DNA from 2 places in the Streptomyces sp. NPDC007896 genome. Region 2 is predicted to be linked to the other one. Evidence: riboswitches for the same ligand, from Rfam matches in the RefSeq annotation. Region 2 holds a riboswitch; the other holds the start of a gene.
The links. Region 2 has a riboswitch for thiamine pyrophosphate ahead of thiC (phosphomethylpyrimidine synthase ThiC). Riboswitches for the same ligand answer to the same signal wherever they lie in the genome.
Positions count from the first base shown of each region.

Region 1: another riboswitch for thiamine pyrophosphate. It lies ahead of thiO (glycine oxidase ThiO); the one in region 2 lies ahead of thiC (phosphomethylpyrimidine synthase ThiC).

Region 1 covers NZ_JBIBKX010000001.1:455,464-460,493, forward strand. The annotation lists gene metF (methylenetetrahydrofolate reductase [NAD(P)H]) at 1-532, opposite strand, end outside; gene thiE (thiamine phosphate synthase) at 691-1,341, opposite strand; gene ACFZDJ_RS02070 (Rv2175c family DNA-binding protein) at 1,474-1,845, opposite strand; gene ACFZDJ_RS02075 (NAD(P)/FAD-dependent oxidoreductase) at 1,927-3,165, opposite strand; TPP riboswitch at 3,347-3,458, shown strand; gene thiO (glycine oxidase ThiO) at 3,456-4,661, shown strand; gene thiS (sulfur carrier protein ThiS) at 4,658-4,858, shown strand; gene ACFZDJ_RS02090 (thiazole synthase) at 4,862-5,030, shown strand, end outside.
Region 2 covers NZ_JBIBKX010000002.1:35,804-40,833, reverse strand. The annotation lists gene ACFZDJ_RS07795 (YibE/F family protein) at 1-1,205, opposite strand, end outside; TPP riboswitch at 1,277-1,454, shown strand; gene thiC (phosphomethylpyrimidine synthase ThiC) at 1,447-3,258, shown strand; gene ACFZDJ_RS07785 (VWA domain-containing protein) at 3,352-4,812, shown strand; gene ACFZDJ_RS07780 (hypothetical protein) at 4,946-5,030, opposite strand, start outside.

The DNA of each region.
Region 1 (5,030 bases), on a different contig from region 2:
AGTGCGCGACGTCCACGTCCCAGTCCGCGGAGCGGGGGTGCATCTCGGGGAAGGCGGCGACGCCGACACAGAAGTCGCCGGACTCCTTGATGAGACGGACGAGTTCGGCGGCGTAGGTCAGGCCCCGGGGGTGCGGGACCCAGTCGCCCATCGGGTCGCCGGGCGGGTCGCCGCGGACCGCGAGCATGTTCCGGATGCCGGCGTCGGCGTACTGGCCGATGATGTTGCGCAGTTCGGCGATGGAGTGGTTGACCGCGGTGAGGTGGGCGACCGGGGTGAGCGTCGTGTCGGCGACGATCTGCTCGGTCTCCTTGACCGTGCCCGCGCGGGTGGAGCCACCGGCACCGTAGGTGACGGAGACGAAGTCGGGGGCGACGGCCTCGACGCGACGCAGCGCGTTCCACAGGTTCCGCTCGCCCTTGGGGGTTTTCGGCGCGGAGAACTCGAACGAGTACGTCGCCTTGCCGGTGGCGAGCATGTCGCGCACGGTGCGTGCGCGATCAGTCCTGGTGGAAGCAGATCCGAGGGCCATACCCGCAGGTTAGTCAGGGGGCGGCGGTCTCCCAACCGAACCGACGCCAATTGTCCAATTTGTCGACTTCTTGTCCACCCCTCGGACACCGGTGGGACAACCGGTCCAACCGTTGGCCGGACCATCGACGCGCCCGCTGTGCCTGACGCGGCCGCCGCTTACGCCTGACGCAGCCGCTTGGCGAATTCGCCCGCCGCCGCGCCGGGATCCGCCGCCTCGGTGATGGCCCGTACGACGACGACGCGGCGGGCGCCCGCCTCCAGTACCTCGTCGAGGTTGCCGAGGTCGATGCCGCCGATGGCGAACCAGGGGCGGTCGGTGGCGAGGGAGGCCGTGTATCGGACCAGGCCGAGGCCCGGGGCGTGGCGGCCGGGCTTGGTGGGGGTGGGCCAGCAGGGGCCGGTGCAGAAGTAGTCCACGCCGTCCTGGACGGCGGCGGCCGCCGCCTCGGACTCGGCGTGCGTGGAGCGGCCCATCAGGACCTCGTCGCCGAGGATCGCGCGGGCGGCGGGGACGGGAAGATCGCCCTGGCCCAGGTGGAGTACGTCGGCGCCGATGGCATGGGCGACGTCCGCGCGGTCGTTGACCGCGAGGAGCTTGCCGTGGCGGGCGCAGGCGTCCGCGAAGACCTGGAGGTGCTCCAGCTCCTCGGCGGCCTCCATGCCCTTGTCACGCAGCTGCACGATGTCGACGCCGCCGGCCAGGACCGCGTCCAGGAACTCGGCGAGGTCGCCCTGGCGCTTGCGGGCGTCCGTGCAGAGGTAGACGCGGGCGTCGGCGAGGCGGGTGCGGGCGGCGTTCTCGGGCATGCGTGTATCCCCCGTGGTGCGGTGCGTACGGCTGTCGTAGGCACCCTACGGATGTGATGCGGTGCGTACGGACCGCGGCGGCCGGGGTGGTCCGGGGCCGGCCGTGGTCCGTACGCCGGACGGTCGGTCGAATCAGACGGCGAGCGCCTGGGCGCGGCGCTTCACCTCCGTGCCGCGATTCTCGCTCAGAGCCTGCGCGGGGGTGCCGGGCAGGCTCGGGTCGGGGGTGAAGAGCCACTCGAGCATCTCTTCGTCGGAGAAGCCGTCGTCCCGCAGGAGCGTCAAGGTGCCGGCCAGGCCCTTGACGACCTTCTGTTCGTTCCCGTCGATGAAGGCGGCGGGGACGTGCAGCGCGCGGTTCTCACCACGGCGTACGGCGATCAGCTGGCCCTCCTTGACCAGCTGCCGGACGCGGGTCACCTCGACGCCGAGCTGTTCGGCGATGTCGGGGAGGGTGAGCCAGGCGGGGACGAGAGCATCGATCTTTGCGTCAATCTCGGTCACGGGACAAGCCTGCCATCCCGGACTGACACTCGGTACCCGAGCGCCCCCCGGACCGCCGTCCGGGCGACGGAAACCGGGCGGTCATGCCGTGGCGTCCTTCAGAGGGCGGGACGGGTCGGCCAGGATGTCCGGGTTCATGGGCATGCCCGCCTCGATCAGGCGGCGGCCCTGGGCCAGATCACGGGGACGCCCCACGGCCAGGAGGGCGACGAGGCGGCTCTCGCGGAGCCAGCACACCGTCCAGGCCGCACCCGACGGGTCACCCCGCCAGATGGTCGTGTCGGCGGGGGCGTGATGGCCGACGTACTGGACGAAGCGGCCGAACTGCTCGGACCAGAAGTACGGGACCGGGTCGTACGCCACCGGGGCCTCGCCGATGATGTTCGCCGCGACCGTGCGCGGCGCCTGGAGGGCGTTGTCCCAGTGGTGGACGAGAAGGCGCTCCTCGTAGCGGCCCGACGGGAAGGAAGCACAGTCGCCGACCGCGTAGACGTCCGGCACGGAGGTACGCAGGTGGCTGTCGGCCACCACCTCCCGGTGGGCGCCGAGCTCGACGCCGGAACCGGCCAGCCAGGCGGTGGCGGGGCGCGCGCCGATGCCGACGACCACGGCGCCCGCCGGCACCCGCGAGCCGTCGTCGAGGACCACCGCACCGGGCTCGACGCGCTCCACGCGCGCGTGGGTGCGCAGCGACGCGCCGCTGTCCGCGTACCAGGCGGTCATCGGCGCGGCCACCTCCGCGGGCAGTGCCCCGGCCAGCGGCCGGTCGGCGGCCTCGACGACCGTGACCGCGCACCCGGCCTCACGCGCCGCCGTCGCGAACTCCGCGCCGATCCAGCCCGCCCCGACGACCACGATGTCGTGCTGCTGGGCGAGCACGGGGCGCAGTCGCTCGGCGTCGTCCAGCGTCCGCAGCAGATGGACGCCGGGGACGCCCTGTGCGCCGGGCAGCTGGATCGGTTCCGCGCCGGTCGCGAGGACCAGGACGTCGTACGGCACCGGTCCTGCCTCGGTGTCCAGCTCGTGGTCTGCGGGGCGCAGGCCCAGCGCCTCGCAGCCGAGTCGCAGTTCGATGCCCAGCGCCTCGAAGTCGATGTCGAAGGCGGAGCCCTCGGCCTTGCCGAGCAGCACCGCCTTGGACAGGGGTGGCCGGTCGTACGGCTGGTGCGGCTCGGCGCCGATCAGCGTCACGTCCCCGGTGAAACCCTGTTCCCGCAGGGCGACCGCCGTCTGCACGCCGGCCATGCCCGCGCCCACGATGACGACCCGCCGTGCCGTACGCCCCTGCGTCCGCACCTGTGCCCGCGTCTGCTCGCTCACCTGATCACCATAGACAACTGACAATCTGTCAGTCAGGGGACGTGCGCAGTGACCTGTTCCACAACGGATCCCGCCGTCCTTCTCTCGGTCCGCGAACCGGGTGCGCGTACGGACCCGCGAACGGGCCCCGGACGGAGGCTCCCTTACTGAGACATACGGCAGCGGGCTAGGGTGGCGAACGTAAAGCACTCGCGGGAGCCCGGACGCACCGGGCTGAGAGGGAGGCTGGCGGCCTCCGACCGTACGAACCTGATCCGGGTCATGCCGGCGAAGGGAGGGGCTGGACGCCCATGTCGCCTACGCGTACACCTGCACGTTCATCGGATGCGCCGTCATCGGACGCACGTACGTCGGACGTCCTCGTCATCGGGGGCGGGATCATCGGTCTCGTGACCGCCTGGCGGGCCGCGCAGCGCGGGTTCACCGTCGCGGTCGTGGACCCCGAGCCGGGCGGCGGGGCGGCACGGGTGGCCGCCGGAATGCTCGCCGCCGTCACCGAGCTGCACTACGGCGAGCAGACCCTGCTGGGCCTGAACCTCGCCTCCGCGCGCCGCTATCCCGACTTCGCCGCCGAACTCACCGAGGCGAGCGGCCAGGACCTCGGCTACCGCCGGTGCGGCACGCTGGCCGTCGCGCTGGACGCCGACGACCGCGCCCACCTGCGCGAACTGCATGCCTTGCAACACCGCTCGGGGCTCGAATCGGAGTGGCTCAGCGGCCGGGAGTGCCGCCGTCTGGAGCCGATGCTCGCGCCGGGCGTGCGCGGCGGGCTGCGGGTCGACGGAGACCACCAGATCGACCCGCGCCGGCTCGCGAAGGCCCTGGTCACGGCGTGCGAGCGGGCCGGAGTTGAGTTCCACCGGACGTGGGCGGAGCGCCTGACCGTCGTACGGGACCGGGCCGCCGGGGTCGTCACGACGGACGGTGAACAGCTGGTCGCGGGGCAGGTGGTGCTCGCCGCCGGAAGCCTCAGCGGGAAGCTCCCGGGCGTGCCCGCCGACGTACTGCCGCCCGTACGGCCCGTGAAGGGTCAGGTGCTGCGGCTGATGGTGCCGAAGCGGTACGCGCCGTTCCTGAGCCGCACCGTGCGGGCCGTGGTGCGCGGCAGCCAGGTCTATCTGGTGCCGCGGGAGAACGGTGAGCTCGTCGTGGGCGCCACCAGCGAAGAGCTGGGCTGGGACACGACGGTGACCGCGGGCGGGGTCTACGAGCTGCTGCGCGACGCCCATGAGCTGGTGCCGGGGATCACCGAGCTGCCGCTCACCGAGACGCGCGCGGGCCTGCGGCCGGGCTCGCCCGACAACGCGCCGCTGCTCGGCCCGACCGCGCTCGACGGGCTGCTGCTGGCCACCGGGCACTACCGCAACGGCGTCCTGCTCACGCCCGTCACCGGGGACGCCATGGCGCACGTCCTGACCACCGGCGAGCTTCCGGAAGAGGCCCGCCCCTTCGCCCCCGGGCGCTTCAGCACAGCACTCACGGAGCAGACCGTATGAACATCTTCGTCAACGGAGAGCGACGGCTCGTCGCCGCCGACACGGCCCTCGACACGCTCGTCGCCACCCTCACCGTCGCGCCCTCCGGCGTCGCCGCCGCGCTCAACGAAACCGTCGTCCCGCGCACGCAGTGGTCGTCCACGGCCCTCTCCGAGGGCGACCGCGTCGAAGTCCTCACCGCAGTCCAAGGAGGCTGAACCATGGCCGACGACCCGTTTGTCCTCGGAGGTACGTCCTTCTCGTCCCGGCTGATCATGGGTACGGGGGGTGCGCCCAGCCTCGACGTCCTGGAGCGGTCGCTCGTGGCGTCCGGCACGGAGCTGACGACGGTCGCGATGCGCCGGGTGAACCCCTCGGCGCACGGCTCGG
Region 2 (5,030 bases):
GCGAGCAGCAGACCGCTCATGTCGATGGACGGATACAGGCCGTGGATCAGACCGGTGTTGTCGTCCGTGTTGCCGGTCAGCGCCGCCCAGCCGATGAACTCCGAGCCGAGGATGCCGATCAGCACCAGGGAGAGCAGGGTGCCGAGCACCGCCACCGATGTACGGGCCGAGAGGCCGTGGCACATGTAGAGCGCGATCAGCATGATCGCGCTCGCCCCGATCACGGCCACGACCAGCGGATTCGAGCCCTGCAGGATCGCGGGCAGGATGAAGAAGGTCAGGATCACGAAGCTGATGGCCAGTGCGACCAGCGCCATGACACCACGCATCCGGCCCACCACCACGACGGCCAGCGCGAAGATCCCGGCGAGCAGCGCCATCGGGAACTTCCGGTTCACATCGGTGACCGAGTACTGCAGGTCCCTGGGCGCGGAGGGCTCGTACGCGGCCACGACCTTCTCGCCCTCGTGCAACTGCCGTGACTGGTCGGGCTGGATGATCTCCGTGAACGTACGGCCCTTGTCCTTGCCGGTGTCGATCCGGATCGTCGCCTTTTTGCAGTCGCCCGTTGCCTGTTGCTGCGCGGAGGAGCCCTCGGCGGTGGATGTGTCGCCGGTCGGGGTCTCCCCCGACGCGTTCACGGACTTGCAGCTGACCTTGTCGACCTTGGTGACCGTGGCCTGCTGGGTCTGCCGGTCGAAGCCGACGCCGGTGCGCTCGTGGGACGGGGCGCCACCGGGCCAGAGCACCGCGAGTCCCACAACGACCGCGGCGGCGAAGGGGATCAGAATGGCCGCGATGACCTTGCGCAGATGCTTGGAGACGGGCGTGGCGGGCCCATGGCTGTGACTGTGCGAGTGCCCAGACCCGTGCCCGTCCCCAGGTCCGTGCCCATTCCCCGGCCCATGTCCATTCCCATTCCCATTCCCAGGCCCGGACCCATGTCCGTGCCCGTTCCCGGGGCCGTGCCCGTGTCCCGCACCCGGTCCGTGTCCATGCCCGCCCCCCGGACCGGGGCCACCGCCCGGCCCGCGTACGCGGCCGTCTCCGGAACCAGGTCCATAGCCGTCTCCGGAACCAGGTCCATAGCCGTCTCCGGAACCAGGTCCATAGCCGTCTCCGGAACCAGGTCCATAGCCGTCTCCGGGACCGCGTCGGCGCGGCGGCTCGGACGGCGGGAACGGGGGCTGCTGCGTTGTGGTCACCGACCGATCATCGCAAGAACGGCGATGGCCCTCTGTTCACCGCGCCAGATATGACGCTAGCGTGGAGTCACCTTTGCACACGCGGGAGCTCGGAGCACCGGGCTGAGAGGGCGCTGACCTCCGTCTTAGCGATGTTTCACGTGGAACGAGTGATGTTTCACAAGGGACGTCGGCAGACGGAATCCGCTGCGTCGACCGCCGAACCTGTTACCGGGTAATGCCGGCGTAGGGAGTAGGTCTCATGACCAACAAGGACGTACGCACGCCTGCCTCCAGCCAGATCGGCGAGGCGCCTGCCGCGCCCGAGGGCGAACAGCCGCGGGAGGCCGGGAAGTCCATCGGCTGGCACAAGGGATACGTCGGGGGTTCGCGCCCCGATCTGCGGGTGCCGGTCCGTCAAGTGCACCTCACCAACGGGCAGTCCGTCACGCTGTACGACACCTCTGGCCCGTACACCGATCCGATCGTCGACACCGACGTACGCAGGGGCCTCGCGCCGCTGCGCGAGAACTGGATCATCGCCCGCGGTGACACCGAGGAGTATGCGGGCCGTCCCGTCCGTCCCGAGGACGACGGAATCAAGCACACCTCGCCGCGCGGGGGCCTGCGCAACCTCGACGCGGTCTTCCCGGGTCGGCCGCGCCAGCCGCGTCGAGGTCGTCCCGGAGAGGCGGTCACGCAGCTCGCGTACGCCCGGCGGGGCGAGATCACGCCCGAGATGGAGTTCGTGGCGGTCCGCGAGAACGTCGACCCCGAGGTCGTACGCGAGGAGATCGCCGCCGGTCGCGCGGTGCTGCCCGCGAACGTCAACCACCCGGAGATCGAGCCGATGATCATCGGCAAGCGGTTCCTGGTGAAGGTCAACGCCAACATCGGCAACTCCGCCGTCACCTCCTCCATCGAGGAGGAGGTCGAGAAGATGACCTGGGCGACCCGCTGGGGCGCGGACACGGTCATGGACCTGTCCACCGGCCGCAATATCCACACCACGCGGGAATGGGTCCTGCGCAACTCCCCCGTCCCCATCGGCACGGTGCCGCTCTACCAGGCTCTGGAGAAGGTGGACGGCCGCGCCGAGGAGCTGACCTGGGAGATCTACATGGACACGGTCATTGAGCAGGCCGAGCAGGGCGTGGACTACATGACGGTCCACGCGGGCGTGCGGCTGCCGTACGTGCCGCTCACCGCGAACCGCAAGACCGGCATCGTCTCGCGCGGCGGCTCGATCATGGCGGCCTGGTGCCTCGCGCACCACAAGGAATCGTTCCTCTACGAGAACTTCGAGGAACTCTGCGAGATCCTCGCGGCGTACGACGTCACGTACTCGCTCGGCGACGGGCTGCGGCCCGGGTCGATCGCGGACGCCAACGACGCGGCTCAGTTCGCGGAGTTGAGGACGCTCGGGGAACTCAACACGATCGCGAAGCGTTTTCATGTACAGACGATGATCGAGGGCCCGGGACATGTCCCGATGCACAAGATCAAGGAGAACATCGACCTTCAGCAGGAGATCTGTGATGAAGCTCCGTTCTATACGCTCGGCCCGCTGACGACGGACGTCGCGCCGGCGTACGACCACATCACCTCCGGCATCGGTGCCGCGATGATCGCCTGGTGGGGCACGGCCATGCTCTGCTATGTCACGCCCAAGGAGCACTTGGGCCTGCCCAATCGTGACGACGTCAAGACCGGCGTCATCACCTACAAGATCGCCGCCCACGCAGCCGACCTCGCCAAGGGGCACCCAGGTGCGCAGGAATGGGACGACGCGCTGTCCGACGCCCGCTTCGAGTTCCGGTGGGAGGACCAGTTCAACCTGGCCCTCGACCCGGACACGGCGCGGGAGTTCCACGACGAGACCCTGCCGGCCGAACCCGCCAAGACGGCGCACTTCTGCTCCATGTGCGGCCCGAAGTTCTGCAGCATGAAGATCTCGCAGGACATCCGCCGTGAGCACGGAGGCACGAAGGCCGAGATCGAGGAGGGCATGGCGCAGAAGTCCAAGGAGTTCGCCGCCGCGGGCAACCGGGTCTATCTGCCGCTCGCGGACTGAGCCGCACATACGCAGTCGTGCCGGGAGCCGTTCGCGGCGCAATCAGGCGCAACGAACGGCTCCCGGGCCGGGTTCTCTCGGCAGACTGGGCGCATGACATCGACATCCATGAGCAAGGGCGCCAACCTTCCCGTCGCCGCCGGGGCGGTGCGGGCCGTGCTCGGCTGGAGAGGAGGGGCCGGTGCGCCGGACGCGGATGCCTCGGCGCTGCTGCTCGGCCCGGGCGGACGCGTGCGGGACGACGGGGACTTCGTCTTCTACAACCAGCCACAGCACGCCTCCGGCGCCGTACGGCACCTCGGGAAGCAGCGGGACGGCGCTGCCACGACGGACACCGTCGAGGTGGACCTGCGTGCCCTGGAACCGGAGATCGAGCGGGTCGTCCTGGGTGCCTCGGCCGACGGCGGCACCTTCGGCGATCTGTCCGGACTGACCCTGCGGCTGCTCGATGCCGAGACCGGGCAGGAGTTCGCGCGCTTCGAGATGGATGCCACGACGGAGACGGCATTCATCGGGGGTGAGCTGTATCTGCGGGGCGGTCAGTGGAAGTTCCGGGCGGTCGGACAGGGGTATGCGTCCGGGCTGGCCGGTCTCGCCACCGACTTCGGTATCAGCGTGGAGTCCGACGGGGCCGGTGCGTCCGGGCCGGAGCCGGCGGTTTCGCCCGGGGGCGCTGCGGCGGTGTCGCCCGCGCTCCCGCCGACGGGCTCGCGGACGGCTGCCTCCACCGCTGCGGGCGCTCCGACGGCGCCCCCGGCACCCCCGGTGTCCCCGGGCTCCTCCCCGCGTCTCAGCAAGGGCGAGGAACGATTGCCCGTGGACATGCGCAAGCGGCTTTCGTTGCGCAAGGAGCAGGTGGCGGTCAGCCTGCGGAAGCACGGTGCGGAGGGGGTCACGGCGCGCGTCGTGTTGATCCTCGACGCCTCCGGTTCCATGTCGTTCCTGTACTCGAAGGGCGTCGTGGCCGACGTGGTGGAGCGGATGGCCGCGGTGGCGGCGCAACTGGACGACGACGGGGTGATGCAGGCGTGGACGTTCGCCTCCCATGCCGCCCGGCTGCCGGACCTGACTCTGGGAGAGCTGCCGGAGTGGCTTGAGCTCCATGTCCGGGTCGGTGAGCTGAGTCTGTTCCGGCGGAGCAAGAAGCCACGGAAGGGCCTGTTGCCGGGACAGGTGGACATGCGGTCGGTCGGTATCCAGAACGAGGAGCAGAAGGCGATCGCCGAGGTGCGTACGTATGTACGAGAGCACCCGGCTGTCGATCCCACGCTGGTGTTGTTCTTCTCCGACGGAGGTGTCTATCGGAACAAGGAGATCGAGCAGGAGCTGAGAGGCGCGGTGGAGGAGCCGATCTTCTGGCAGTTCGTGGGCCTGGGGCGGTCGAACTACGGCGTGCTGGAGCGGTTCGACACGCTGCCCGGTCGGCGCGTCGACAACGTGGGGTTCTTCGCGGTGGACGACATCAGGGGCCTGCCGGACCCGGAGTTGTACGACCGGCTGCTTTCCCAGTTCCCGGCCTGGATGACGGCGGCCCGGGGGCTCGGCATCATCTGACGGGGCGCGCCGGGGCCGTACGAGAGGGACGAGCGGGGCGGGCGCAGGTGAAGGGGTGGGCAGCGGCAAAAGGGCCCGCGCCGTATCGGCGCAGGCCCTCGTTCCCGTCACCCCGGTGTCGGCCCGCCAGGTGTCACTCCGGCTGGTGCTCGGGTCCCCCGAAGTCCGGGCTGGTGAAGTCCGGGCTGGTGAAGCTCGGGCGCGGACCCGCCGGGGGG